Regions from separate parts of the Fictibacillus iocasae genome, predicted to be linked through region 1. Evidence: a T-box and tRNA genes for the amino acid it is inferred to sense, from the RefSeq annotation. Region 1 holds a T-box; the other holds one or more tRNA genes.
The links. A T-box is a leader RNA that pairs with one kind of tRNA and senses whether it is charged. The one in region 1 lies ahead of tyrS (tyrosine--tRNA ligase), so its partner is inferred to be a tRNA-Tyr.
Positions count from the first base shown of each region.

Region 2: it encodes a tRNA-Tyr, which carries the amino acid that the T-box ahead of tyrS (tyrosine--tRNA ligase) is inferred to sense. The anticodon was not compared.

Region 1 covers NZ_JBHTCP010000051.1:126,332-140,599, forward strand. Annotated here, with positions in the region: gene ACFQPF_RS17050 (acetoin utilization protein AcuC) at 1-1,160, opposite strand, end outside; gene ACFQPF_RS17055 (CBS domain-containing protein) at 1,161-1,760, opposite strand; gene ACFQPF_RS17060 (GNAT family N-acetyltransferase) at 1,787-2,419, opposite strand; gene acsA (acetate--CoA ligase) at 2,581-4,296, shown strand; gene ACFQPF_RS17070 (transglycosylase domain-containing protein) at 4,351-7,188, opposite strand; T-box leader at 7,329-7,552, shown strand; gene tyrS (tyrosine--tRNA ligase) at 7,602-8,861, shown strand; gene ACFQPF_RS17080 (aldo/keto reductase) at 8,893-9,795, shown strand; gene ACFQPF_RS17085 (GNAT family N-acetyltransferase) at 9,967-10,416, opposite strand; gene rpsD (30S ribosomal protein S4) at 10,799-11,401, opposite strand; gene megL (methionine gamma-lyase) at 11,733-12,935, shown strand; gene ACFQPF_RS17100 (GAF domain-containing protein) at 13,066-13,551, opposite strand; gene refZ (forespore capture DNA-binding protein RefZ) at 13,744-14,268, shown strand, end outside.
Region 2 covers NZ_JBHTCP010000048.1:108,429-122,696, reverse strand. Annotated here, with positions in the region: partial or broken rRNA gene rrf (5S ribosomal RNA) at 1-71, shown strand, start outside; tRNA gene ACFQPF_RS15100 (tRNA-Asn) at 84-158, shown strand; tRNA gene ACFQPF_RS15095 (tRNA-Ser) at 161-252, shown strand; tRNA gene ACFQPF_RS15090 (tRNA-Glu) at 272-346, shown strand; tRNA gene ACFQPF_RS15085 (tRNA-Val) at 366-441, shown strand; tRNA gene ACFQPF_RS15080 (tRNA-Met) at 610-686, shown strand; tRNA gene ACFQPF_RS15075 (tRNA-Asp) at 762-837, shown strand; tRNA gene ACFQPF_RS15070 (tRNA-Phe) at 841-916, shown strand; tRNA gene ACFQPF_RS15065 (tRNA-Thr) at 933-1,008, shown strand; tRNA gene ACFQPF_RS15060 (tRNA-Tyr) at 1,115-1,199, shown strand; tRNA gene ACFQPF_RS15055 (tRNA-Trp) at 1,234-1,307, shown strand; tRNA gene ACFQPF_RS15050 (tRNA-His) at 1,328-1,403, shown strand; tRNA gene ACFQPF_RS15045 (tRNA-Gln) at 1,408-1,482, shown strand; tRNA gene ACFQPF_RS15040 (tRNA-Gly) at 1,492-1,566, shown strand; tRNA gene ACFQPF_RS15035 (tRNA-Cys) at 1,584-1,657, shown strand; tRNA gene ACFQPF_RS15030 (tRNA-Leu) at 1,699-1,783, shown strand; gene ACFQPF_RS15025 (hypothetical protein) at 1,938-2,288, opposite strand; gene ACFQPF_RS15020 (B3/B4 domain-containing protein) at 2,474-3,136, opposite strand; gene queG (tRNA epoxyqueuosine(34) reductase QueG) at 3,208-4,353, shown strand; gene ACFQPF_RS15010 (methylated-DNA--[protein]-cysteine S-methyltransferase) at 4,415-4,951, shown strand; gene ACFQPF_RS15005 (amidase domain-containing protein) at 5,023-5,904, shown strand; gene trmL (tRNA (uridine(34)/cytosine(34)/5-carboxymethylaminomethyluridine(34)-2'-O)-methyltransferase TrmL) at 6,040-6,516, shown strand; gene ACFQPF_RS14995 (DUF5366 family protein) at 7,326-7,886, shown strand; gene ACFQPF_RS14990 (transglycosylase domain-containing protein) at 7,907-9,739, opposite strand; gene ACFQPF_RS14985 (PrkA family serine protein kinase) at 9,912-11,807, shown strand; gene lepB (signal peptidase I) at 11,944-12,522, shown strand; gene ACFQPF_RS14975 (hypothetical protein) at 12,553-12,729, shown strand; gene ACFQPF_RS14970 (nuclease-related domain-containing protein) at 12,908-13,891, opposite strand.

The DNA of each region.
Region 1 (14,268 bases):
TTGCTTTTCTTTTTTAATGCTCGTATGCTGTATAACGTTTTGGAAAGGGTGTCTTCATTTTTGGCGGTGATTTCCCTTTTCCTTGGAATCGGCGTATACAGATCAGGCTTGTCTTCCCATGTAAGCGGAAGCTCAATCGGGCTCTGTCTGCGCCAGTATGCGAGCCAATCTGCAGGAAGCGGGCCGCTTGCCTGCTGCTCTTTCATCGCAAGCCAGATGTTCGCCCAAGCTCTGGGTACAACACGCCAAATATCATAGCCACCTCCGCCAGTGGCGATCCAGCGGCCTCCGCAATACTGATCCGCAATTTTCTTGGCGAGTCGGGGCATCTTTTCATATGTTCTCATGGTGACGGAAAGGTGTGTGAGCGGATCATAACAATGAGCATCAGCACCATTTTGTGTCACGATCACATCAGGCTTAAAATAGTCAGCGACTTCAAGCAGGCTTGTTTCATAGCAGTACAGCCACGAGTCATCCTCTGTAAACGCATCCATGGGAACATTAAAGGAAAAGCCGTAGCCTGAGCCTTGGCCTTTTTCATGAACATTTCCGGTGCCAGGAAACAAGTAGCGTCCTGTTTCATGGATTGAAAGGGTACAGACATCACTGTCATCGTAAAATGCCCACTGCACCCCGTCTCCATGGTGCGCATCAGTGTCTACATACAGTACCCGTGCCCCATATTTACGCCGTATGTATTCAATCACGATCGAGCTGTCATTATATACACAAAATCCGGAAGCCTTGCCGCGGAATCCATGGTGCAGGCCGCCGCTGAGCGAAAGGGCGTGATTTGCTTTTCCCTCCATGACCAGATCTGCAGCTGTCAATGTAGCCCCGACAATCCATGCACCCGCATCATGCATGCCATCAAATGCAGGAGTGTCTTCTGTCCCAAGTCCATAGCTGCCCGCCAGTTCTTGAGAAAGCTGGCCCTGTCCTGCTTTTTTTACCGCTTCAACATAGCCTTTGTCATGGATAAGCATGATCTCTTCATCAGTAGCCCTTCTTGGTGCGGCAATTTCTTGATCGGTTAAATAGCCGGCTGATTTCAGCAGCTCGCAGGCCAGCTTCACACGCAGCTGGTTAAACGGATGTGTATCATGAAACTTATAGTTCAACAATTCCTCAGAATAAATAAAAACAGGTTTCTGCATCTATCTCACCGGTCCTAATACAGGATAACCCTCGTTCTCCAGATGCTGTATGACAGGAAGAGGGTTCATCGTGGCAAGCCGGAACACCAGCACCTTTTCTGCCTCATTCTGACAAGGATAGACGAGTACACTGTGTATGTTAATGTGGTGCTCTTTTATTATGGATGCCACTTCTGCAAGCTGCCCTGCCTTATTGATGACTTTTATTTCAAGCTTGGAGCTTGGCTGATGGGCGCCAGTCAGCCTGACGAGTGTATGCAGCATCTCTTTTTCTGTCACAATGCCGATTATACGGTTTTCTTCAATGACAGGAATATACTCTAAGCTGTCTTGGTAAAACAAGCTGGCAAGCTCCTCAGCATTGTCCATAGGATGTGCTGTGGCCATGTCACTCTTCATAATGGATGATACATTGGCAGACTGGCTGGTAAAGGCTTTCTTTATATCATAATCTGTGACAATTCCTTTCCATTTTCCCGCTTCGTCATTTACAGCAAAATATCGTTTGCGCTCTGTCATCATTCTTGATGCAGCATCAGTTATCGTGGTCTGTTCTGAGAAAATGGGTACGTGTGAATCCATGATGGCTCGAACAAGCATCTTACCCGCTCCTTTATCGGAAACTGTTAATACATGAAACGATTTTGAAAACGGATCCGGTCAAACTGCTGCACATGATCCATGGAAACGCGGCTGCCGATTTTCACCATCAAGCAGTTGGCAGGATGCGAGCAGATCTCAGGATCATCTGTTGCCATATATTCCAGCCCGCCGGCGTTCATCATTTTCTCCATGACTTTTCGATAGTCCCATACGTTCAGGCCAGTGCCCTGCAGGTCCCAGTGCCAATAATACTCTGTCGTAATGATAATATAATCATTCATCGCGTCATCCATCATTGATACCTTTAAAAGATTTTTGCCGATTTTAAAATTGCGGAATTCAGAAATGACTTCAATGGCCCCTAATTCAAGCAGATTTTCCATGTTTCCTTGCGACCATCGCTCTAATGGATCAGGATGGACATACGTTACATAACCGACCACAGTGTCCTTCACGCGGGCGATTATGATGCGCCCTTCATCAAGTCCAGCTATTTCGATAAGTGCCTTCTTCTGCTCCTCATGAGGCCGGAATGCCCTTAAGCCGCTATGAAACTGCAAGGAAGAGAGCGTTTCTGGTGTGACGGGTCCTTCAATCGTCACGGCACCTGAAGCGGTCGGCAGCACGAGGCAATTGTACGTTTTTCTATGAATCATGCAAGAACACCACCTAAAGTTTCATTCTTCTCTATTATACATAAACTCAGAGCATACGGCGGCAAGGAAATAGGCATTTTATCGGCAATTCTAATTAGTTAAAAAATTCTGTTATATTATGTTATAATAAACTGACTGTACATAGGGAAAGGAGATTGAATATGAAACTGGAAGCGCTTCCTATTATTCAAGGCAACTTTAATCTGCAGAATTATGACCAAGCGTATGAAAATTTCGATTGGAAAGAAGTCGAGAAAGAATTCTCCTGGCATGCAACAGGCAGGATCAACATGGCATATGAAGCCATTGACCGCCACGCAGCCTCCCACAGAAAAAACAAAGTCGCTCTGTATTTTTCTGATCAGAGCCGTGATGAAAAGTATACGTTTAAAGAAATGAAAGAAAAGTCAGACCAGGCAGGCAGCATGCTGAGGAAGCTTGGAGTTGAAAAAGGGGACAGAGTCTTCATCTTCATGCCTCGGTCTCCCGAATTATATTTTACTTTTTTAGGAGCGGTTAAATTAGGGGCGATAGTCGGCCCGCTGTTTGAAGCGTTTATGGAGGGTGCTGTTAGAGATCGCCTGGAGGATTCTGAAGCGAAAGTACTTGTCACGACGCCTGGATTGCTGGAGCGTGTGCCGGTATCTGAGCTTCCGCACCTCAAGACCGTTATTTTAGTAGGAGAAGATGTAAAAGAAGAAGGTCCATACGTCAGCTACTACGAACAAATGAAGAAAGCGGACAAGCATCTTCAGGTGGAATGGGTGGACCGGGAAGACGGACTGATTCTTCATTACACATCGGGTTCAACTGGGAAGCCCAAAGGTGTGCTTCATGTTCATAATGCGATGCTGCAGCACTACCAGACAGGGAAATGGGTGCTTGATCTGAAGGAAGACGATGTGTATTGGTGCACAGCAGATCCAGGCTGGGTGACCGGAACATCCTACGGCATTTTTGGTCCATGGCTCAATGGTGCTTCAAGTGTCATCCGCGGAGGACGCTTCAGCCCGGAAGATTGGTATGCTACGATAGAACGTTATGGTGTCACGGTCTGGTACAGTGCACCGACAGCATTCCGCATGCTTATGGGTGCTGGAGATGAAGTGCTCAAAAAGTTTGATCTGTCATCTTTACGGCATATTCTCAGTGTCGGAGAACCGTTGAATCCTGAAGTCGTACGATGGGGCATGAAGGTGTTCAACCTGCGTATTCATGATAACTGGTGGATGACGGAAACAGGCGCACAATTGATCAGCAACTATCCATCCATGCAGATCAAGCCAGGATCAATGGGCAAGCCATTTCCGGGAATCACCGCTGCGATCATCGATGATCAGGACAACGTGCTCCCGCCATATCGCATGGGCAACCTTGCGATTAAAAAAGGGTGGCCGTCCATGATGCATACGATCTGGAACAACGAACAAAAGTATGAGTCGTATTTTACTCCAGGTGGCTGGTACGTTTCAGGAGATTCCGCTTATATGGATGAAGACGGTTACTTCTGGTTCCAGGGGCGTATTGATGATGTGATCATGACATCAGGGGAGCGTGTCGGGCCGTTTGAAGTGGAAAGCAAGCTTGTCGAACATCCTGCTGTAGCAGAGGCGGGCGTGATCGGAAAGCCTGATCCTGTACGGGGTGAGATCATCAAGGCCTTTATCGCGCTGCGTGACGGCTATACTCCTAATGACGAGTTGATTGAAGAAATTCGTGCTTTCGTTAAAAGAGGACTCGCTGCTCATGCGGCTCCGCGGGAGATTGAGTTCAAAGATAAGCTACCGAAAACGAGAAGCGGAAAAATTATGCGCCGTGTATTAAAGGCATGGGAACTCGACCTTCCGACAGGTGACCTTTCAACCATGGAAGATTAGCAGGTAATTGAACCGAAAAAAACAGCAGCAGCCGGATCGGCTGCTGCTGTTTTTTTAGTTCTTTTTCTTTTTCTTTCCAGGGTTGCCGTTGTTCGGTTCTGCTGGCGGAGGATCTGTTGGAGGCGGATCTCCTGTGCCCGGCTTGCCACCCTCTGGTTTCGGCGGTTCAGCAGGTGGTTTTGGTCCACTTGTAACTTTCGTTGCGGATCCGGATTCTCTGCCGGCGATATCAACTGCGGTAACATACACGATACCTGATGAAGGTATTGGGGCAGACGTGATATCCGATGTTACACTGGCTATTTTCTTAAATGGCGCTTTTCCATCAGGTGAATGATAGACACGGTACCCGATTACATCTTTTTCACCGCTCGCTGCCCATGATAGCTTTCCGTTGTTTGCCGCTGAGCCAGCCACAGGAGCAGGCGCACTGCCGTTGTCATTCATTATTTTTTCTGGAACAACGTTTTCAAACAGATTGCTTTTCGTTGTTTCATCCGTCAGCTTGTCGAAGCCAAGCTCTTTTAAATAATCCTCTTTAATGAGAACACCGACTTTCGTAAATTCTTCCGGTGTGCTCTCCAGTGCTTTATACTTCTCATCGCCAACGATAACGTAGCGTCCAGGCATAAGCGTATCATCCACGGCATTTGGTGTGAACTTAGCATTAAACAGATCGCTCGTTACGAGCCCCGCGCTGCGGCAAAGATCGGAAGGAAGCTTTCCAGAGATTCCGCAAATTTGCATTCTGACGATTCCACTAGGCATAGCGAAGGTGTTTTTCGGCGCCATTAGCTCTGGTGCTATACTGTACGCATCATTCGCAAGAGCTGCCCATATAGCCTGGTTTCTCGGGCCAGTCCGTCCTTGAAGCGGAGCAGGGTGGTCATATCCGAGCCAAACACCGAGCGTCACATTTGGATTGGTGGCAACAAACCAGGAATCTTTATCTTCATTCGTCGTTCCGGTCTTTCCAGCCCAGTCTGTAGAGAACGACAGCATTCGCTTAACGCCTGCTGCTGTTCCTCCACTCGAGAGGACATCCCTCATCATATCAATGGTCAAATACGATGTTTGAGGAGAGAACACGGGAACGGCCTTGGCTTTATGCTGATACAGAAGTTCGCCTTTATTTGTTTCAATTTTCTCAATCATATAGGCATCCACAAACTGTCCGCCGTTAGCGAATGTAGCGAATGCGTTTGTGTTTTCTTCTACTGTCGCTCCAATCGTCATTCCTCCTATAGCCATAGAAGGAATATAGCGGTCTTCCTCCGCGATGCGGGAGAAGCCCATCTGAATCAGTTTGTTCGTCGCTTCAACAGAATTCACCCGCAAATAGCTTCGAATTGCTGGTGTGTTGCGCGACTGCTTCAGAGATTCTCTGACAGAAAGGAGACCTTTGAACTTGCCGTCCCAGTTGCCGACATATTTATCGCCAAGCTGCAGCGGGGCGTCCGGAATAATCGTTCCAGGCTGTACCTTCCCAAGCTCCATTGAGTACGAATAAGCGAGCAGGGGCTTCATCGTTGATCCGTTCTGACGCGGTGCCCTCATAGCGTGGTTCACCTGTTCACGGTTGAAGTCGCGTCCACCGACAAATGACAGGATAGCTCCTGTTTTGTTTTCAATCAGGATGCCGCCTGTTTCTTCAGGCTCACTTTTCGTGACCCATTCGCCTTTTTCGTTCTGCTCTTTGTAATAATGCAGAGCGGGATGAAACAGATTATTGTTCTTAACCGTCTGCTGCATTTTTTCATACATTTTTTTGTTTAGTGTGGTATAAATTTTCAAGCCTTTTTTGCCCATTTGCTTGCTGGCGTTATCTTTGTATTCCAGCTGCTCCTTTGGCTTCAGTTTGCTCCACACTTTACCGTCTTTCTTGGCCTGAAGCTCACTCAGGATCTCAACGGTTCGCTTTTCCACTTCATATGTAATATACGGATATTTTTCAAATGAAGTCTGCTTATTGGACGTTAAGCTTTTGCGCAGATCAAAAGACAATGCCTGTGAATACTCTTTTTCAGTGATATGTCCGCCGGTCAACATCCGTTTCAATACAGTTTGCATGCGGTTTATGCCATATTGCAGCTCTTTTTCTGGCTTGACATTGCCGCTGTTATCGTATGGTGTATACACGAACGGGTTCTGCGGCAGCCCTGTTAAGTAGGCCGCCTGTGCGAGATTCAGCTTGTCAGCATTTACGCCGAACACACCCTGTGCGGCTGCCTGGATGCCCGCTACATTGTTTCCAGAAGAGTTCCGGCCGTAAGGCACTACATTTAAGTAGGCTTCCAGAATTTCCTCTTTTTTGAAAAACTTTTCGAGTCTCATCGCGAGAAGAATCTCTTTCGCTTTCCTGTCAAAGGAAACTTCATTCGTAAGGATCTGGTTCTTGATTAGCTGCTGTGTGAGCGTGCTGCCCCCTGACCTCACTTCTGATCCGGTAAATTCCTGGAACATCGCACGCATGATCGCTTTTGGGACGACGCCTTCATGCTCGTGAAAATACTCGTCCTCTGTGGCGATCACCGCTTTTTTAACGAAAGGAGAAACCTTTGCGAGCGGAATTTCTGTGCGGTCCAAATCGGATTTCATCGCTCCGATATCTTCTCCGCCGCTAAAATAGGCCCTGCTGGTCTCTTCATAGTTATAAATGTCTTTTTTCATAGAAGCATAAGCCCTTACAGGTTCATCCTTTACGAGTGATGCAAAAAATCCTGCGCCCACTCCGGCAGCAAATGTGCCTCCCAGCAAGCCGAGCACGACGAGTACTAAAAATGTATTCCATAAAATGCTGTATGTTAGGCTCGCTGTATACATAATGTTTTTCTCATGCAAAAAACGGGTCAAACTCTCCCATTTTTCACGCAGTGAATCTAGTTGAGACATCCCATAATTCCCCCCTATCCCGTCTAATTATACCATAATGAAAACGGCGGAAAAGCAATCGTTTGAACATTCAATTATTTTCCCTGTCATTGACAGTGCTCACTTAATATGATAAAAATGAGAAAACAATGGCGAATATCGTATAAGCGTAGATAGGAACAAGTAGCGTGCGTCTCCCTGACTCAGAAAGCTGGTGGCTGATGTGAACCAGCACAAAGGCGTAAGTGAATTACCTCCTGGAGCTTTTCCTGTGAACAAATATGAAAGTAGCAGGAAACGGATCTAATCCGTTAACAAGTTGAGGCGGAGAGCTGATTTTTGCTCTCAATCAGGGTGGTACCGCGCGAGAAATCACGTCCCTTTTTTAGGGGCGTTTTTTATTTGCCTGCAAAACGGAAAAAGGAGAGAACAATATGTCAATTTTAAACGATTTAGAGTTTCGCGGACTGCTGCATCAAGTAACGGACCGCGAAGGATTGGAAAAAGAATTAGAAAGCGGGATGGTCACTTTATACTGCGGCTTCGACCCGACGGCAGACAGCCTTCATATCGGAAACCTCCTCCCGATTCTCACGCTGAAGAGATTTCAGCTTGCAGGACATCAGCCGCTCGCACTAGTAGGCGGCGGGACAGGTCTGATCGGAGACCCGAGTGGTAAGAAAGCAGAGCGTACGCTCAATGAACAAGAAACAGTTGTGAATTGGTCGAACAAGATCAAAGATCAGCTTTCGCGTTTCCTAGACTTTAATGCCGAGAACAACCCGGCAAAGACTGTCAATAACTATGACTGGCTAAGCGAGCTGAGTGTTATTGGTTTTCTGCGTGATGTTGGAAAGAACTTTTCGATTAACTACATGCTCGCGAAAGATTCTGTTAACACGCGCCTCGATGCGGGAATTTCGTTTACAGAGTTTTCATACATGATTCTCCAGTCGTACGATTTTCTGAACCTTCATCAAAAAGAAAACTGCAAGCTGCAAATCGGCGGAAGTGACCAATGGGGCAATATTACAGCAGGGATGGAATTGATTCGCCGTTCGGGGGAAGAAGAAAAAGCGTTCGGTATGACTATTCCGCTTATCACGAAGGCAGACGGTACTAAGTTCGGCAAGTCGGAATCTGGAACCATCTGGCTAGATGCTGACAAGACGACACCTTACGAGTTTTACCAGTTCTGGGTGAACACGGCCGATGCCGATGTGATGAACATGCTCAAATACTTCACCTTTTTGTCACAGGAAGAGATTTTAGCACTAGAGGAATCGTTTCAGTCAGCTCCAGAAAAGCGTGAGGCGCAGAAGGCACTAGCGCGTGAGGTGACGACACTCGTGCACGGCGAACAGGCATATGAGCAGGCATTGAAAATTACAGAAGCCCTTTTCAGCGGAAACGTGAGCGAGCTCACAGGTACAGAAATTGAGCAAGGATTTAAAGAATTCCCATCACACGTTATGGAATCAGGAGACGATGTTTTGTTAGTCGACCTTCTTGTTGCGGCAAAGGTATCTCCTTCTAAGCGCCAGGCCAGAGAAGATATTACGAACGGTGCAATTTCAGTCAACGGAGAGCGTTTGACAAGTCTTGATGCCATCATCAGCGCTTCAGACCGTATTGAGGATAAATTTGTACTAATCCGCCGCGGAAAGAAAAAGTATACATTGATTCGTTTTTAATCAACTAGACAAACAATCAGGAGTGAGAGAGTTGGAAAAAATCACGTTAGCAAAAGACCTGGAATTTTCACGTATCGTACATGGTCACTGGAGACTGGGAGAATGGAATTTAAGCGATCAAGAACTGCTTGCGCTTGTAGAACAGTGCATCGAGTGGGGCATTACCACATTCGACCATGCTGACATTTACGGAGGTTACACGTGCGAAGAGATTTTCGGAAAAGCACTCGCTCTTAAACCGGAGCTTCGCGAAAAGATCCAGATTGTATCCAAATGCGGCATCAAGCTGATTTCTGGTAATCGCCCTGAGCATAGCATTAAGTCATATGATACGAGCAAGCAGCACATTATCACTTCGGCTGAACGCTCGCTGAAAAACATGAACACGGATTATCTTGACCTTTTGCTTATTCATCGCCCTGATCCGTTCATGAACCCGGAAGAAACGGCTGAAGCTTTTAACCTGTTAAAAAAGCAAGGAAAAGTAAGACATTTCGGTGTATCCAACTTTTCACCGTCACAATACAATATGCTTCAAAGCTATTGTGATGTGGAGCTAGTTACGAATCAGATTGAGTTATCTGTGCTGCATACGGATTCTTTCTTTAATGGAGCAATGGATCATTGCCTAGAGAAGCGCATCGCGCCAATGGCATGGTCACCGCTTGCTGGCGGCCGTTTGTTCTCCGGAAGTGATGAACAAAGTATTGCGGTGAAAAAGACGATGGAGAAGGTAGGAGCTGAAATTGGGGCAGAAAGCCTTGATGAGACAGCCTACGCGTGGCTACTCGCTCACCCTGGCCGCATCATGCCGATCGTCGGAAGCGGCAAGAAAGAACGCATCGCCTCTGCTGTCAAAGCAACAGAGCTGAACATGAACACAGAACAATGGTTCGACATCCTGCAAAGCAGCATGATGCGGGAAGTGGACTGATCTTAATAATTGGGTATCCTTTTAATAAAGAAATCACTTTTTCAATTATTAGTAAAAAAGTTTTTAGCTTGTGAACTTGCATTGTAATTGAATATCCCCAAAAAGTAAAAAACGACCAAATTTGGTCGTTTTTTATCTTCCATTTAATACACTTGATTGTTATATATACATTTAAATTTTCTTTTCAAAATGAGTTAAGGAAATTAGTTCATTTACTTTGACTTCGTTAACTTTTTGGTACCTATTCTTTATATAAAATCTAACTGCGGGAGTATTTTTTGAACCAGTTGAAACTTTTATTGACTCAATTCCTTTCTGTGCTTCAGCGATTTCCAAAAGTTTCTGAGCAATTCCTTTTCTAAAATGTTTTGGATCTACGATTAATCGGTGAATATCCATTTCATTATTTTCAATTTTAAATGATATTGCACCACATAGTTTGTCTTGTGAATAATAGCCAAAGAAAGTTTCACCACATTGCTGTAACTTATCGACTGTATCTTTTAACGGAGGTATCTCATATGTGCCAATAATTTTTGCTTCCATATTGTAAGAAGGAATTTGCACATTTAGTACTTCTTGAGCTTTTTTTCTATTATTTATATCGATTTTTTTAATCATGATAATCCCTCAATAAATTATATAATGTTACTCCGTTTTTTTTTTTTAGAGTAGAGTGTTTATTTATTTTAATATTCATTAAACCGTCAAGAAGATTTGGATTTGAATAGAAGTGAAAATGGTTATTGTGAATATTGATTATATCTTGAGTTCTTCATCGACTTAGTTGGCTGGAATGTAAGGCGCCGACTCCTGCGGGACAAGCGGTCAGGTGAGACCCTTCAATGGCGCTTGCGACGAAGGGGCTCACCGACTGCCCCGCGGAAAGCGTGCGCCTGAAATGGAGGCCAACGGCTTCACTGTTTTCTTTCAAGTTAACTAATCTGTTTACAAAAACAAAAACCCCGATTCCAAATAGAATCGGGGTTTTGCTTCGTTACAATTAACGAGAGTAGAATTCAACGATAAGCTGCTCAGTGATCTCAGCTGGGAGCTCAGAACGCTCAGGAAGACGAGTGAATGTGCCTTCAAGCTTGTTTTCGTCGAAAGTCAAGAAGTCAGGAACAAAGTTGTTTGTTTCTAGAGCTTCTTTAACTGCTACTAGGTTGCGTGACTTTTCACGTACACCAACTACATCTCCAGTAGAAAGACGGTAAGAAGCGATGTCTACACGCTTTCCGTTTACTGTGATGTGCCCGTGGTTTACAAGCTGGCGAGACGCACGGCGTGTGCGAGCAAGACCAAGACGGTAAACAACGTTATCTAGACGAGACTCAAGAAGAACCATGAAGTTTTCGCCGTGGATACCAGGCATTTTGCCAGCATCATCAAAAATGCGACGGAATTGACGCTCGTTCACTCCGTACATGTGGCGAAGCTTTTGCTTCTCTTGAAGCTGAAGTCCGTATTCAGAGATTTTTTTGCGTTGGTTTGGTCCGTGTTGACCTGGAGCGTAAGGACGCTTAGCAAGTTCCTTACCCGTTCCGCTTAATGAAATTCCAAGACGACGGGAAATTTTCCACGTAGATCCTGTGTATCGAGACATAATAGTCTCCTCCTTCACGTGTTTTGTTTTGGAGTAAAACAAGAAACAGTGACTCCGCCCTTTTCAGCAGCCGATTTTGTTTTCACACATCTTCACTTCAGCAGCCGAGAAGCTACGCGATGTACCTTTAAAAAGGAACAAAATCAAACAGCAGATGGACACAGTGCTGCGTTATTTTACACAAAGAACAGTATACGACGTAAAGTAGTGGAAGTCAAGCACTGCTGAAAAAGAGGCTCACCACACGTTCAATAATGATTGTCAATCCTTGCTTTACAGGATATGATAATAAAAGAAAGCGCTTACATTATGTGAAATGAGGTCTTTGACGATGATGGAAGAGATTCAGTCAAAACAAGAACGTTCACGAAAATTTGAGACAGAGGTTATACACAGTGGATATGATGCGCTCAAGCATTTCGGGAGCTTGGCACCGCCGATTTTTCAGACATCCACCTTTGTTTTTCCTGATGCGCAGTCAGGCGAGCGCAGATTCGCAGGCGAGGAAGAAGGATACATTTATTCACGTCTTCAAAATCCGACGGTCGAGATGCTGGAGCAGCGGATCGCGGCGCTTGAAAAAGCAGAAAAAGGCTTGGCGTTTGGATCAGGGATGGCGGCAGTATCTGCTGTTTTAATGGGCATGGTGAAAACAGGTGACCATATTTTATGTTCCGAAGGCGTATATGGGTGTACGTTCGGCCTGCTCCATTTTATGCAGGAACGTTTTGGAGTCAGTCACAGTTTTCAGTCAATGGATGGCGAAGAGCAGATCAGGGCGGCGATCAGGCCAGAAACCGCTTTAATATATGTGGAATCGCCGATCAATCCGACGATGAAGCTTGTGGATCTTAAGCTTGTGGCTGAAATAGCAAAAGAGTTTGGTATACCCGTAGTAGTGGATAATACGTTCTCTTCTCCATATTTACAGCGGCCTCTTGAACTTGGCTGCGACGTTGTCATTCACAGTGCAACCAAATATTTATGCGGACATGGTGATGTGATTGGAGGTCTAGCTGCCGGGAGCAAGGAATTGATGAGCCATCTTTCAATGACGACACAGAAGGACATAGGGGGCGTGATGTCGCCATTTGATGCCTGGCTGCTTCTTCGAGGAATGAAGACTCTTCCGGTTCGGATGGACCGTCATTGCAGCAATGCAGCAGAGCTCGCAAAACAACTAAGAAAGCATCCGCGAATTTCAAAAGTGCTGTTTCCTGGAGATCCAGAGTTTGCGCAATATACGTTGGCTTCTAGGCAAATGGACGGTCCAGGGGGATTGATCAGCTTTGAAATTTGTGGTACGAAAGAAGATGCGCAGCGGTTCATGAACGCCCTGGAGCTCATTAAAATCGCGGTCAGCCTTGGAGATGCTGAAACCTTAATTCAGCATCCCGCGACGATGACACATGCTGTTGTTCCTCCGGAAGACCGGGCAGCAATGGGAATCAGTGAAACGCTGCTTCGCCTTTCTGTCGGACTTGAAGCCTGGCAGGACATATGGGCAGATATCGAGCAGGCATTAAACACATAATACATTGAGAGACCGCACTTCACCGTTAAACGTGGAAGTGCGGTCTCTTTAATGAATAAAGGGGTCGTACCTTTTACCAACAGGATCATTAAACCTGCTCTAAATGGTAAAGGTACCGGACCCCGGTTTGTTATAGGTGCTTCAATAGCACACTGACGAATGTTTCTAGGTTTTCTTTATCAACAGAATCAAAACGGCTTTTTTCAGGGCTGTCGATATCAAGGACGCCGATCAGCACCCCGTCTTTTACCATCGGAACGACGATTTCAGATTGCGAAGCAGCATCACAGGCAATGTGGCCTGGGAATTGGTGAACGTCATCCACGACTACCGTTTCTTTGTCTTGTGCTGCTTTACCGCATACTCCGCGGCCGATTGGAATTCTGACACATGCGGGAAGGCCTTGGAACGGGCCGAGCACAAGCTGTGAGGAGCTTTCTTCCATCAGGTAGAATCCAGCCCAGTTAATGCGATCCAAAAATTGGTTCAGTAAGGCGGCAGCGTTTGCTAGGTTGGCTGTGATATTCTTTTCTCCTTCAAGAAGTGCGTCTAGCTGTTTAAACAGCAGCTCATAGGCTTCAGATCGGTCGTTGCTGTACGATTGAACGTTAAACATACAAAATCCCCCTATATAGTCGATATTATGATGTTTAGTTTAGCAGAAAATGTTGAAGTGTACAGATTTGCCGCCTTATTTGTCGAGCGATTAGAAAAGGTATTGCCCGCCTCCCCAAGAATGTATTACATAACAGTCCAAATCTATTTAGGCAGTGTACGGCATGCGTTTAAAAAAGGGTGGTGTCAGACGATGAAGACCGCAATAAAAGGGACGAAAGAAAGAATCTGCGATGCAGCGATCTCACTGTTTACAAGCCAAGGCTTCAAAGGAACAACGATCAGGCAGATCGCCCAGAAAGCAAATGTGAATATCGCCCTCGTTTCCTATCATTTTGGCGGGAAAAAAGGGCTGTTAGAAGAACTCGTTATGTCCTTTTATGAAGGCTATGTCCGCAGGCTTGAGGTGGTGTATCATACCTCAACAAAGGAAACGGCTAAAGGAACATTAATAGAACTGACAGAGCAGCTGCTTTCCTATCAAAAGAACAACCTTGAGCTCGCCCGATTCGTCCACCGTGAGATGACCCTTGATTCAACGTTGATCCGTGAACTGATGTCAACCTACTTGGCAAAAGAAAAATATTATTTGAACGCCTTCTTTGAAAAAGGAATGAAGCGCCGAGAGTTTAAAAGGCAGTCTGTTGATCTGCTTTCTGTTCAATATAAAGAAATGCTGCTGCTGCCCTTTTTGCAGCCGCTTTATTTGACAGAGGTC
Region 2 (14,268 bases), on a different contig from region 1:
ACGGAAGTTAAGCTCTTCAGCGCCGATGGTAGTTGGGGGTTTCCCCCTGTAAGAGTAGGACGTGGCCGGGCTGTACTACATATTCCACAGTAGCTCAGTGGTAGAGCTATCGGCTGTTAACCGATCGGTCGCAGGTTCGAGTCCTGCCTGTGGAGCCATTGGAGAGCTGTCCGAGAGGTCGAAGGAGCACGATTGGAAATCGTGTATACGGTCAACCCCGTATCAAGGGTTCGAATCCCTTGCTCTCCGCCATGAATACATATAAAATATCGGCCCATTGGTCAAGCGGTTAAGACACCGCCCTTTCACGGCGGTAACACGGGTTCGAATCCCGTATGGGTCACCAATTCACAACTTTAAAATCCGGAGGATTAGCTCAGCTGGGAGAGCACCTGCCTTACAAGCAGGGGGTCGGCGGTTCGATCCCGTCATCCTCCACCATTTATTCTTTCAAAAACACCATTGCATGCATCAATGCAGGGGTGGAGCATGGAGCGTAATCATCAGTGATTACACGGCGACATGTTTCGACGCATCTACTACTTTGGTTATGCGTGTAGAGGAAGAAACAACAAACGCGGACTCATCATCCGTAAGCATACTCATTGTCGCGGGGTGGAGCAGTCTGGTAGCTCGTCGGGCTCATAACCCGAAGGTCGCAGGTTCAAATCCTGTCCCCGCAACCAATTTTATTTTATGAACTGCGTCGATTAACACCTAGCTCATAAAATATCAGAAGTACCGTTTAGGTACAACCAAATGGATCCGTGGTGTAGTGGTTAACATGCCTGCCTGTCACGCAGGAGATCGCCGGTTCGACCCCGGTCGGGTCCGCCATTTGGCTCGGTAGCTCAGTCGGTAGAGCAGAGGACTGAAAATCCTCGTGTCGGCGGTTCGATTCCGTCCCGAGCCACCATATTTTTAACTCTTGAGCCGGTTTAGCTCAATTGGTAGAGCAACTGACTTGTAATCAGTAGGTTGGGGGTTCAAGTCCTCTAGCCGGCACCATCACTTTTTTATTAGTGAAGATGCTGCAAAGAGTGATCAGTCAACAAAAAAATTCACTCTTGAAAAATCAGCAAACATGAATTAAAATAGTATTTGTCTCTCATGTGGAGGGGTAGCGAAGTGGCTAAACGCGGCGGACTGTAAATCCGCTCCCTCAGGGTTCGGCGGTTCGAATCCGTCCCCCTCCACCATTCTTTTTTGACAGACAAACACAATACCTTTTATAGGGGCATAGTTTAAAGGTAGAACGAAGGTCTCCAAAACCTTTGGTGTGGGTTCGATTCCTACTGCCCCTGCCATTTACATCTTAGATATTCTGGCGGTCGTGGCGAAGTGGTTAACGCATCGGATTGTGGTTCCGACATTCGGGGGTTCGATTCCCCTCGATCGCCCCATTATTGGGCTATAGCCAAGCGGTAAGGCAACGGACTTTGACTCCGTCACGCGTAGGTTCGAATCCTGCTAGCCCAGCCATTTTTATATGCGGAAGTAGTTCAGTGGTAGAATACCACCTTGCCAAGGTGGGGGTCGCGGGTTCGAATCCCGTCTTCCGCTCCATTTTTTTATTTTATAACGGCGGCATAGCCAAGTGGTAAGGCACGGGTCTGCAAAACCTTTACCCCCGGTTCGAGTCCGGGTGCCGCCTCCATTTTAATTTTAGCAGCAAGCAGCACTTATTTTCGATTCCATGCCGGTGTGGCGGAATTGGCAGACGCGCACGACTCAAAATCGTGTTCCTTCTGGAGTGCCGGTTCGACCCCGGCCACCGGTACCATTTTACTTCCTTATACAAACAATCAATGACGGTTTCTACACTTAGTAGAGGCCGTTTTTTAATTACAGTTTGTGCCATAAGCAACATGCTAGAAAAATGGATGAAGGTATGTAAATGCTGCCGATTATCAGTCGGCAGCTTGTCCGCACGTCTATTACGGTATAGGAGTAATCGCGGTTAGTTCAGTTAACTCAGGACGGACGAGGTATCCAATGGATTCGTCAAGATCATTGGCGAATCGAAACGTTGCGGAAAAATCGTTGGAAGGAAACACATCAATCTGAAACTCAACAGCGTCTGTAAAGCCGATGGAATATGTCCGCGTAGCAAACTCTCCCGGATCAATCGTGAACGTTTCGGATACGAAAGGGGTTCTTGTGCCATCTGTTTCTAAAATGAATGCTTGCATGATAACCGTCTGCTGTGCAGCTGCATCTTCGTTAATAATATCTACTGTTACTGTACTTCCTGCCTCTCTTAAAGGCCCAGTCGTTAAAGCTGCCATTGTACATCACTCCTTTCAAGTACAAGGTACGATATTCTATGACAGCTCCATCATCATGGCTTGTACAATTGCCAAATAAATAGAAAAATTTACTGAGTGAAGTACTTTTTTCAGACTGGCATGACTATATATATAACAAGCTAGTTGTAGGTTTTAATAAAGCACTTCCCTCGGGAAGTGCTTTATTACGTAAGAAGCGCGATATGAGCCTCTCCGCCGTGAACTTGTGTAAACATTTGAGCGATGGATGTTAGAAGCTGTTCCGCATTTTCTGGCTCTAATGACGGAGGAAGATAGATAATATGCAAGGCCTCTTTTGCCTGCTCTGTCATCATAGTCCGTTTAGAATCAACGATAGGGCTTCCGAATGCTCCTTTCGCATCACAGCTGACAAGCTTTCCTTCCATGTTCATTAAACGACCGTTTAACCCTTCATATTCGTCTTGCGCGTTACCGAGCCGGATCTCGACATCCCCATCGATCATTTTGGCATCGTATATGCCGAGTGGCAGTGCATGGCGCAGAGAAAAGAAGTTATTAACATCCACAGCACTGTTTACAGGGCTGAGGTCTTTACCTGTCAGTACTCGGCGGAGCAGTGCTTCTGACGCAGGTCTGTACCGGGAAGGATCTGTTCCGAGAGACTTGAAAACATCGCGGTATTCTTTAATATACGGCCAGTCTGATGGCTGTTTATCCTCAAGACGGATGGATTCAGTGAATAGCTGGAAACGGCCTTTAATCATTTGCGGAGAATCCCCAACCGCGATATGATGGTAGGTAATGAATCCGATTTTAAAGCCGGGGACAAGCTGTTTGACAGCAGGGCTGATCGTCCCTTTTTTCATAATGTGCACCACCCTTTTTATTCACAAGTGTACCATATATTGAATAAATCTTGCAGAAAGGAGGACGCAGCATGACAGGCGCCCAGTTAAAGGAAGAGATAATCGCATATAGTAAAACAATCGGCATTGATAAGATCGGCTTTGCAGCGGCAGACGTGTTTTTGCAGCTGAAAGCAAGGCTGATTACTCAGCAGGAGCTTGGATACCAGTCAGGTTTTGAAGAGCCGGATATTGAAAAGCGGACGAACCCAAAACGGCTTCTATCAGGTGCGTCCTCCATCATTTCGATCGCTCTGGCGTATCCATCTAAAATGAAAGACGCTCCGAAAAGTGTGAAAGGAGCAAGGCGGGGCATTTTTTGCCGAGCCTCATGGGGAAGGGATTATCACCATGTGCTGCGGGAAAAGCTGCAGCTGCTGGAAGCATTCATTTTGGAGAAACATCCGGATGCCGCCGTGAAGTCGATGGTCGATACAGGAGAGCTGTCCGACCGGGCAGTCGCCGAGAGAGCGGGAATTGGCTGGACCGGAAAGAACTGTGCGATCATTACACCTGAATTCGGTTCTTATGTGTATTTAGGAGAATTAATCACGAACATCGCGATTCCGCCTGACACGCCGATGGAAGATCAGTGTGGATCTTGCAATATATGCGTCGAGGCATGCCCGACAGGAGCGCTCGTACAGGGGGGGCAGCTTGATTCAAACAAATGTGTGGCCTACCTGACACAGACAAAAGATTTTATGCCAGATGAGTACCGTTCTAAGATAGGAAACCGGCTCTACGGCTGCGATACGTGCCAGACGGTGTGTCCAGAAAATAAGAAAAAGGATTTCCATCTTCATCCGGAGATGGAGCCGGATCCAGAACTGGCAAAGCCACTGCTTCGTCCCTTGCTTACAATCAGCAACCGGGAATTTAAGGAGAAGTTTGGCCATGTATCAGGGTCTTGGCGCGGGAAAAAACCGATACAGCGGAACGCCATTTTGGCTCTTGCTCATTTTAAAGACAATTCTGCGGTTTCTGATCTTGTGCATGTTATGACAAAAGACCCGCGGCCTGTCATGCGCGGAACGGCAGCATGGGCGCTTGGTAAAATAGGCGGAGAAAATACAGAGAATCATCTTATAGTGGCAAAAGAAAACGAAAAAGATGAGAAAGTGCTTACAGAGATAGAAAAAGGGCTAAAAATGATGAAAAATGAACAAATTTCATAATCGCAAAAGTTACTCATGTCGGATAGTATAAAGGACAAGTAACGAAGAAGAAGGGATATGTATGTGTCAGATAAAAACCGTACTCTACTACGAGGAATGTGAAAGCATAATTGGTCCGCTTACGATTATTTCTACCGATAAGGGGATCTGCCGGCTGGACTTTGGCACATTAAACGAAAATACTCCATCGCTTCAGGCATGGATGGCTAAGTATTTTATTAAAGGAGAGCTCGTTCATGCTCCTTTAAAATTAGCAGCCGCAACAGAACAGTTAAGAAATTATTTTAACGGAACACTTAGAGAATTTGCTCTAGAGTATGATTTATACGGAACACCTTTCCAGAAAAAAGTTTGGGAGCAGCTAACGTCTATACCATATGGATCAACGTGCTCCTATAAGGAAGTGGCATCCGGAATCGGTGCACCAAAAGCGGTTAGAGCCGTCGGGTCGGCCAATAACCAGAACCCTGTGCCGGTATTCATTCCATGCCACCGTGTCATTGGCTCCAATGGTGCGCTTGTTGGCTATGGCGGAGGTTTGGATAAGAAAGAAATACTGCTCTCCATCGAGCATACTAGCTGCCAGAAATCCTCGTAGAACCCATTTTGCGGGTTCTTTTTTTTTGCCGTTTTCTCATATGTTAATAAAGCAGAGAGGAGTGGCCGTTCATGTGGACGAATATACTGAAAAATTATATACAAACACAGTCTCAATGGATGATTGGCAGCGAGCGTACATCGAGAGTCTTTTATATGGTGAAGGAACAGGAAAGTTTTTTGCGAAAAAAAGAGATGCTCAAAGAACGAAAGGCGAGCATCGTCAATAATCAGACGAGCGGTTCGATCATTCGGACACAGGAAGCAGACGGGAAGACACAGGTCGACTATCTGGTGCACCATAGCCTGCTGATCAAGCAAGGCTATGACTTTTATGTAGAAGAGCTTGTTCAGGAAAGGCGCAGTGTGTTTGAAGATGATGTCATGCTGAGCGATGGCCCAATCATTGAAGAAGGAAGTTCAACCGACGCCAGTAAAATCGACCGCGATATGTCTCCGCCCGATTTCCGCAAAGGCATCTATCAGCGGATGGAAGCCGTAAAGTATGCCGAGCGGTGGTGGAATTCGCATAACCCTTCATTCAAAAATTTCGATGTGAACTGTACGAACTATGTCTCGCAATGCATTAACGCAGGCGGTATACAGATGACAAACCATGGCGTCCGTTCAAAAGGGTGGTGGATGAGAAACAATAACTGGAGCTATTCGTGGAGTGTGGCGAACGCATTTCGCTGGTATTTGAGCGGATCGCGCACTGGGCTTGTCGCAGAAGAAAAATATTCTGCCAGCCAGCTGCTTCCCGGTGACATCGTATGCTATGATTTTGACGGTGATGGCAGGTGGGAGCACAGCACGATTGTAGTGGCGAAGGATCCGATGGGAGAACCGCTCGTTAACGCCAACACCACTAACAGCCGCATGCGCTACTGGGGATACGAGGATTCCACAGCATACACGAAGCGGATTCAATATAAGTTCTTTCATATCGTATAAAGTGCAGAAAGCATGGGGTCCGGTACCATCATCGGAAAATTGGCGTTATCGCTAAATTTTCATGAAATGGTACCGGACCCTTTCGCTGTTGCGTGCTATAATAGTCGAAGCAATCATTAATAAGAGGTGAGCTTTTTGGCTATTCATGTTGTACTCTATCAGCCGGAAATACCGGCGAACACTGGCAATATCGCAAGAACATGTGCAGGAACAGACACGCACCTGCATCTGATCCGCCCGCTCGGGTTCTCAACCGATGATAAATACTTAAAGCGTGCAGGGCTGGATTACTGGGAGCACGTCAACTTGACGTATTATAATGACATACAAGAACTCTTCGACCGATACCCTGATGGCAAGTTTCACTTTGTCACGAAATTCGGAGAGAGAAACCATACAGACTTTGACTATACCAATCGAGAAGAAGATTACTTCTTCATCTTCGGAAAAGAAACAACAGGACTGCCGCGGGAACTGATCGACAGCAACATGGACACATGCATGCGGCTGCCGATGAACGAAAACATCCGCTCCCTAAACCTATCCAACACAGCAGCCATCCTCATATACGAAGCCCTAAGACAACAAGACTACCCAAACCTGAGGAAATAAACATAGTGCGGATGGCTGGATAACATGCATGGTGGAAAGAGGTTTTGACATTGAAAGCTAGATGTAATACTTCCGTGAACTTTGTGTGGATATTACCTTTATCTTAGTACTTGTCGTTTCTTCTATGAATGCTTCATGACTAGGTTGATTGGAGTGAAAGGCGCAGACTCCAGCGGGATGAGTGAGACAGGTGAGACAGGTGAGACCTTCCGAAGGTGCTGGCGGCGGAAGGGCTAGCCCCTTGAGGTCAAATGAGAAAGTGCCCGATAAGTCAAAGAGCGATTTTCTCGGTCCCTTCCTCATTTGCTTGCCCTAGGCTGAACGAGCCATCCCTGCTTTTCGCCACGCCCCTCTGGATAAGCGTGCGCCTGTAACGGAAATCAACCATATCACAGATTTCATCAAAACTAACAAGAATACTAAATACCTAAATAAAAAAACGCCCCAAAACATCGGGGCGTTTTCATATGTATGCGTATTAGTTCTTTCCAGGGCGGTCATTGTAGCCCGCTGTAAAGATGGCAGTTAAGAACGTAAGCATGACAAGCAGTATGAGAATAAAGCTCATTTTACCGTCCTCCTTTTGCATAAGTCTTTCCTTGTATCCTTTTTTTACACTATAGGAAATATACCTTTTTTGCAACGATGATTTATTGACGTGGCAAAAAGTTAAAGTCCATAGTATAAGTGCAACTAAGGCTGACGAGTCAACCAAGTTTTCTTTATTATAAAGGAAAAAGAAAGCGCTGTGAATCTAAAATGAGTATAATGAGGACAGGATTTATGCAGAAAGGGGTACATCATCTGTTTTGAAGAAGAATGTATACATCACCGGGTACTTGCCGCTGTTTTCCATCATCCTGTTCAGCAGCGCATTTGCCATACATATTGAAAGACTGCTAATTAGTAAACTGAAATTTTTCGGCGTTTATCAAGGGATGCGGGAACTGTTCTCCGCCCAGACGATTCACCTTTCAGCGGGCTTCTGTCTGTTTCTCCTGTTCTTCATGACCTTCGCGGCGCTCAAGCTGCTGTCAGACTCATGTATGCAGCTTGGGTTGTTTTTCTTTTCTATGGATAAAGAGGGCGATACCCTTCGACTGACGAGGCAGGGAGGCTGGATATTCTTTGGCGGCGCGATGGCAGCCGTCGTGCTGAACTTCAGCCTCACCATCATCCTTATACTTTTCGCAGCATCAGCGCTCGTCTATTTCTTTTACTTCCTGCTAAAAGCAAGTACGTATATGAACTCTGTGAACATTATGGGAATGGTGTTTTTGCAGCTGTTCTTCTGGGCCGCATTCGGCTTGGTGACCGCCTATACCGTCGTCAGGCTGTATAACGCGCTCATGGCCGGAATCGCCTCATAACCTTAAGTTGAAATGGACATTTACCGGTTATGAGCGAAGGACATGACATCGCGCCATATGCCGATCTGCGGCTGTATGCCCTCTACAAAGCGGATGGAAGCAGGCTGATCACGACCGATCCAGACACCGGCCGTATACCGGTCGGTTAAACCGACGAACCATAAGTCGTTTACATTATTCGTTGTTCCCGTTTTGCCTCCGATATAAGATGATCCGGCAAACGAAGCACGGCGAGCTGTACCAGACGACACAACCATGCTGAGCAATGCTCTCATCTTCTCATTCGTGTCCGGCCTCCATACAGGAGTGCTGGACTTTTTCCATTGATAGAGAACTTGGCCATCTCTTGATTTCACCGAACGTATGGCGTGAGGAGCCGTATAGATGCCATTGGATGCATACGTGCTATAAGCCGAAGTCAATTCCAGCGGTGAAAAGCCGAACTCAAAACCGCCTAACGCAGCCGGCAGACGATGATCATTGGTAGAGATGCCGCCAAAGTGAAACGGCTCCAAATAATTAAACGATTGTTTAACACCCGTCGTTTGTAAAAGGCGGACAGCTGGTGTGTTCACGGAAAATGCCAGAGCTTGGCTCAGCGGCATGCGGCCATACACCGCGCCTCCATAATTTTGCGGACAATAGCCGTTGTTACAGAAGGGCCCTGCATTGATTAATGTGCCTCCGCTTGCTTTGAACGTATCAATATATGGCGTATACACCAGAAGTGGCTTAATCGCCGAACCTGGCTGACGCCGGCTTTCATAGGCACGGTTAAAGTCTGTATAGTTGGATTTCTTGCCGCCTGACAGAGCAATGATTTCATGCTGTTTGTGATCGACAACAGCGACCGCGCCTTCCACCTCTTGATAAGGCAGCCGGTTGACAAGTGACTGTTCTGCTTTTGCTTGTAACGAAGGATCCAGTGCGGTTTCAATGACAATTCCTTCACCGATGAGCCGTTCCGTTTCCTTGCTCAATGCTTTTCCTTTGAGCTCTGGTCGACTATCGGCTAGCAGCTGCTGAAACTCATCTCTCACGTAAGCGGCAAACCCGGGAAAGCTTCTATAAGGCAGATTCTGCTGTACCTCGATTTTTTCTTGCCACGCAGCGGCATGCTCTGCGTGCTTAATATTCTTCTGTTCTAGCATCTTATCTAAAATCCACTTTTGCCGTTTCTTTGTGTTCTCCAGCTTTGTCACAGGATTATAGAGGGAGGGGTTATTCGGTATAGAGGCGAGCAGGGCGGTTTCACCGAGTGTGAGCTCACTGGCACGCTTGCCCAAGTAATAACGGCTCGCTGTTTCAATGCCATATACACCGTTCTGAAAATAGATCGTGTTCACGTACAGCTCCAGAATTTTTTCCTTGCTGAGCGTTTTTTCAATCTGATAGGAGATCAACAGCTCCTTCAGCTTCCGGTCATAGGTCTGGTCATGATTGAGAAACATGTTTCGTGCGAGCTGCTGTGTAATGGTGCTCGCGCCTTCCTGGATACCGCCGCCTTTCAGATTTGTAACCAGGGCGCGTGCGATCGCCTTACCATCAATGCCATGGTGTGTGAGGAAATCCTGATCCTCTGTGGCTATAAAGCTCTGAATCACTCTTTTAGGTATCTGTTCATACGCAATGTAAATTCTGTTCTCTGTTCCCCTAAATTCGAAGAACACGTTGCCGCTGCTGTCCAAGGCTGTGCTGTTCTTTTCCAGCGGATAGCGGGAAACATCTGCGATGGAACGCACCGTCTGATCAATGGGGGTGTAGCGTTGTATTTCCTGTTTTAATCCTATACATGCAAGCGCCACAATTCCGAGCAGAAAAAGGGACGCAGCAAAACCGAACAAACGACTCATGATGCACCTCTAGCGTGTTAAAAGTTGATGTATGCCTATTTTACCATGCAGGCTCGCATGGGAAGGAAATAATCTCCTTATCTGAAAATAATGTTTCGACCGAATGATTACGGACATCCTCGCATAGAGTAGATTAACACTTGATGGAGCCAAAAAATCAAGGGAGGTACTCATGGATATTTTATCGAAAATACAATCGCACCGTGAGGAGGAGCAGCGTCTTGTCTGGGAAGGTACTTTTGCCGAGTATCTAGATATCTTAAAAGAGCGGCCGCATGTCGCCCAATCAGCACACTCCCGCGTATATAACATGATCAAAGACGCTGGCATTGATAACTCTAACGGTCAGAAGAAGTATCAATTTTTCGACAACCAGATTTTTGGATTGGAAGAAGCGATTGAACGCCTTGTAGAAGAATACTTTCATCCCGCAGCAAAGCGTCTGGATGTACGCAAACGGATTCTTCTGCTCATGGGGCCAGTCTCTGGCGGTAAATCAACTCTCGTGACCATGCTGAAAAGAGGCCTCGAGCAATATTCCAAGACAGAGAGCGGAGCGGTGTATGCCATTAAAGGCTGCCCGATGCATGAAGACCCGCTGCATTTGATCCCGCATCACTTAAGACAGGACTTCTTTGAAGAATATGGCGTCCGTATCGAAGGAAGCTTATCGCCGCTGAACACGATGAGGCTCGAGAAAGAATATGGCAACCGCATTGAAGATGTCGTCGTGGAACGGATTTTCTTTTCAGAGGATAAACGAACCGGAATTGGAACGTTCAGTCCGTCCGACCCGAAGTCTCAGGATATCGCCGACTTGACTGGAAGCATCGATTTCTCGACGATCGCCGAATATGGTTCAGAGTCCGATCCGCGCGCCTACCGCTTTGACGGCGAACTAAACAAAGCGAACCGTGGGATGATGGAGTTTCAGGAAATGCTCAAGTGTGATGAAAAATTCTTATGGCACTTATTATCTCTTACGCAAGAAGGCAACTTTAAGGCTGGCCGATTCGCGTTGATCTCAGCCGACGAATTGATCGTAGCGCATACGAACGAAGCCGAATACCGCTCATTTATCGCGAACAAAAAGAATGAGGCCCTTCATTCCCGTATCATTGTCATGGCCGTCCCATACAACCTCAGAGTTTCTGAAGAAGAACGCATTTATGAGAAGATGATTCAGTCCAGTGACATGTCACACGTCCACATTGCGCCGCATGCGCTGCGTGTTGCCGCTATTTTCTCTATTTTAACGAGACTGAAGGATTCGAAAAAACAGGGCATGGATTTACTGAAGAAGATGAGGCTGTACGATGGTGAAATCGTGGAAGGCTTTAACCATGTGGATTTGGAAGAGCTGAAGCGAGAGTTTGCGGATGAGGGAATGAGCGGAATCGATCCGCGTTATATTATCAACCGCATTTCATCCACGATCATCCGTAAAGAAATTCCGTCGATTAACGCGCTCGATGTGCTGCGGTCCCTCAAGGACGGTCTGGATCACCATGCCTCCATCTCGAAGGAAGACAAAGAACGCTACGTCAATTTTATTTCTGTCGCACGCAAAGAATACGATGAAATCGCGAAAAAAGAAGTCCAGAAAGCGTTCGTATATTCGTATGAAGAATCCGCCATCACACTCATGGACAATTATTTGGATAATGTGGAAGCGTACTGCAACAAAAACAAGCTGCGCGATCCGCTGACAGGCGAGGAGATGAGCCCTGACGAAAAGCTGATGCGTTCGATTGAAGAGCAGATCGGCATTTCAGAAAACGCAAAAAAAGCGTTCCGTGAAGAAATCCTCATTCGAATCTCGGCTTATGCAAGAAAAGGGAAGAAGTTCAACTACCAGTCTCATGAACGCCTTCGTGAAGCGATCCAGAAAAAGCTTTTCGCTGACCTGAAGGATGTGGTGAAGATCACGACATCATCCAAAACGCCAGATGAGTCTCAGCTGAAGAAGATTAACGAAGTCATCGCGCGTCTCGTTGACGAACACGGCTACAATACGACAAGTGCCAATGAGCTGCTAAGGTATGTCGGAAGCCTCCTTAACCGATAATAGTGATACCAGCATACCTGGATGAAGCAAGGCATCCGGGTATGCTTTTTCTGACGATTCTGAAACAGACAGGTTGTATTTCAGTGCTTTACAATGGTAAATTGATACTAAAGAGATAGGTAAAGGAAGTGACTTCATGAGCTCTCGCACCGAAAAAAATGGACTGGTTGATTGGATTAAAGCGATTGGCATCGCCCTCATTCTGGCGATCGTGATCAAAAAATTTCTATTTGAACAATATGTGGTGTATGGCGAGTCCATGATGCCAACAATCGAGAACGGAAACCGCTTGATCGTGAACAAGATCGGCTATGAAATCACAGAGCCGAAACGATTCGATTTGATCGTCTTTCATGCCAACGAATCAGAAGACTATATTAAACGGGTGATCGGACTGCCTGGCGAACATATCGCTTACCGCAATGATCAATTATATATTAATTACAAGCCAGTACCCGAACCCTATTTAGCGGATTATAAAAAACAAATACCAAACAGCAACCTGACCGGGGACTTCACCCTCGAAGAAATTACGGGCGGCCTGAAGAAGATTCCTGAAGGCCAGATTCTGGTTCTCGGTGATAACCGTCTGCACAGCCAGGACAGCCGGCACATCGGCCTCGTAAAGGTGAAGGACGTCATTGGCGAAGCCAACATCCGCTACTGGCCGGTTGACGAAATGAAGGTGTTCACCGGTTTGGAACAGCCCAAATAGGGGAAACTACAGGGCAAGAGGTGATTCCCTGTGAAAAAAGACGGCAAAGATCAAGATAAACGCGAAAACGGCTCCATGGCCTCAACCTTCGAGGAAATGAAAGAGCACGGCAAAATAATGGAGCACGTATCCTCCAATGAACAAGTGAAAAAAAGCGGCAAAACCCCTGACCCCCAGCAGCTCGAACACGACCAAGACGATAACTAGCTCCATTCCGCCTATGCGGAATGGGGTTTTTGTCTGTTTTGGGGTGGGTAAGCTGGGCTGCGGCCGCGTTCGACACCGTTGCGGGCGAGATGCGGTTCCGCGCGGCTGAGCAGAAGGGAGCTGCGGGCGAGGTTCAGCCGAGCGCGGGCGACATAACAAGTTCGCGGGTAACATTCCGTTATATGGAAAAATCAGATTGTTGCTTAATCTTATATTTAATACTGTTTCCCTTGCCTTCAATTGGATACTGCATCTCTTTTAGCAATCTTTTTGTAATGGAAGCTGATTCTAAATGCAGTAACTCCTTAGCTTGTCTATTGGTGATATGAGCATCAATCAAAAGCCCATAATCCTGAAATGCTGCTTTATGTGCTGTTGCATTAAAACAACAGCAATGTTCACAAAACCATTTGCCAAAGGTTCTTCTCATGGGCAGATGTAAACAAATGGGACATTGAACACCAGATAGAATGTCAGTGCTTTTTAGTTTGTAATGTTCTAAGGCGTTGGGAGAAGGTTCGGTGTGAAATTTTAGAAGTTGATAGGTCAATTTTTTGAGTTCTTTGTCAGTAAGAAGCTCAGATTTATACTTTTTTGAAAGATCCTGAATTTTTAATGGGAGAATTCTTTTTCGTATTACTTTTAACCGTAATGAAGGATTGTAGGTATCGGAAAAGGTGATAATCGTTTGGGGGTTCGTGAACACAACAATGGATTCTACCGGAAGTGTCCATTTCATCTGTTCTAACCATTTGCGGAAATGACTTTCTTGTATCATCACTTGATTTATTGGATCAGGAAAGCACTCTTCCGTTCCATCCTTCTTATATCGGATCATCTGGTCATACAAATCAAAGTAAACTTTTCCTGAGATATTTTTCACTTCCATAATGAGGGCGAATGATTTGGTTATGAAACACACATCTGTTTGGAAGAAGTAATTTTGATTATTTGTCAGTCTGATATCGAATAAAGAGGTGTGACTGTTTTTTGGCAACATATTGAGTTCATACAATAAAGAAACTTCGCCTTTATAACCTGCTTTAAGCCTTCCGAAATCATCTTCAATAACTGGCCATTGAGGAAAATATTTAGCGGTTCTTCTGTAAAGTGCAGCAGTTTGGAGCAATTTTATCCCCGGAGAAGGCTGCTTAATGATCACTTTTGTCCCCTCCCATCTTTTCATCACCCTAACATGAAAATAAATAATGGTCTAACCAAGATAATAGCGATTATGATGTGAAAAACTTTACTTTTTCTTAGTTCGTTTAGAGGATATGGTCAAAATGAAAACGAAAAGAAAGATTTTTTTAGAAAAGGGCATTTTTATAAATGCCGCGGCGAATTCGACCTCGAAGTAGCTGACATCAGGTTATGAGCAGCTGACTTTCTAACATTCACGGGCGAGTTAAAAATAGAATCGGCTGGAAAACGAAATACGCAGGCAACATTCCGATATATGTAAATTCCAAGCCGTTATAGGGAAGAGAGAAAACACCACGACCCTCACTTATTCTTACTAAAATAAAGCAATTCTCC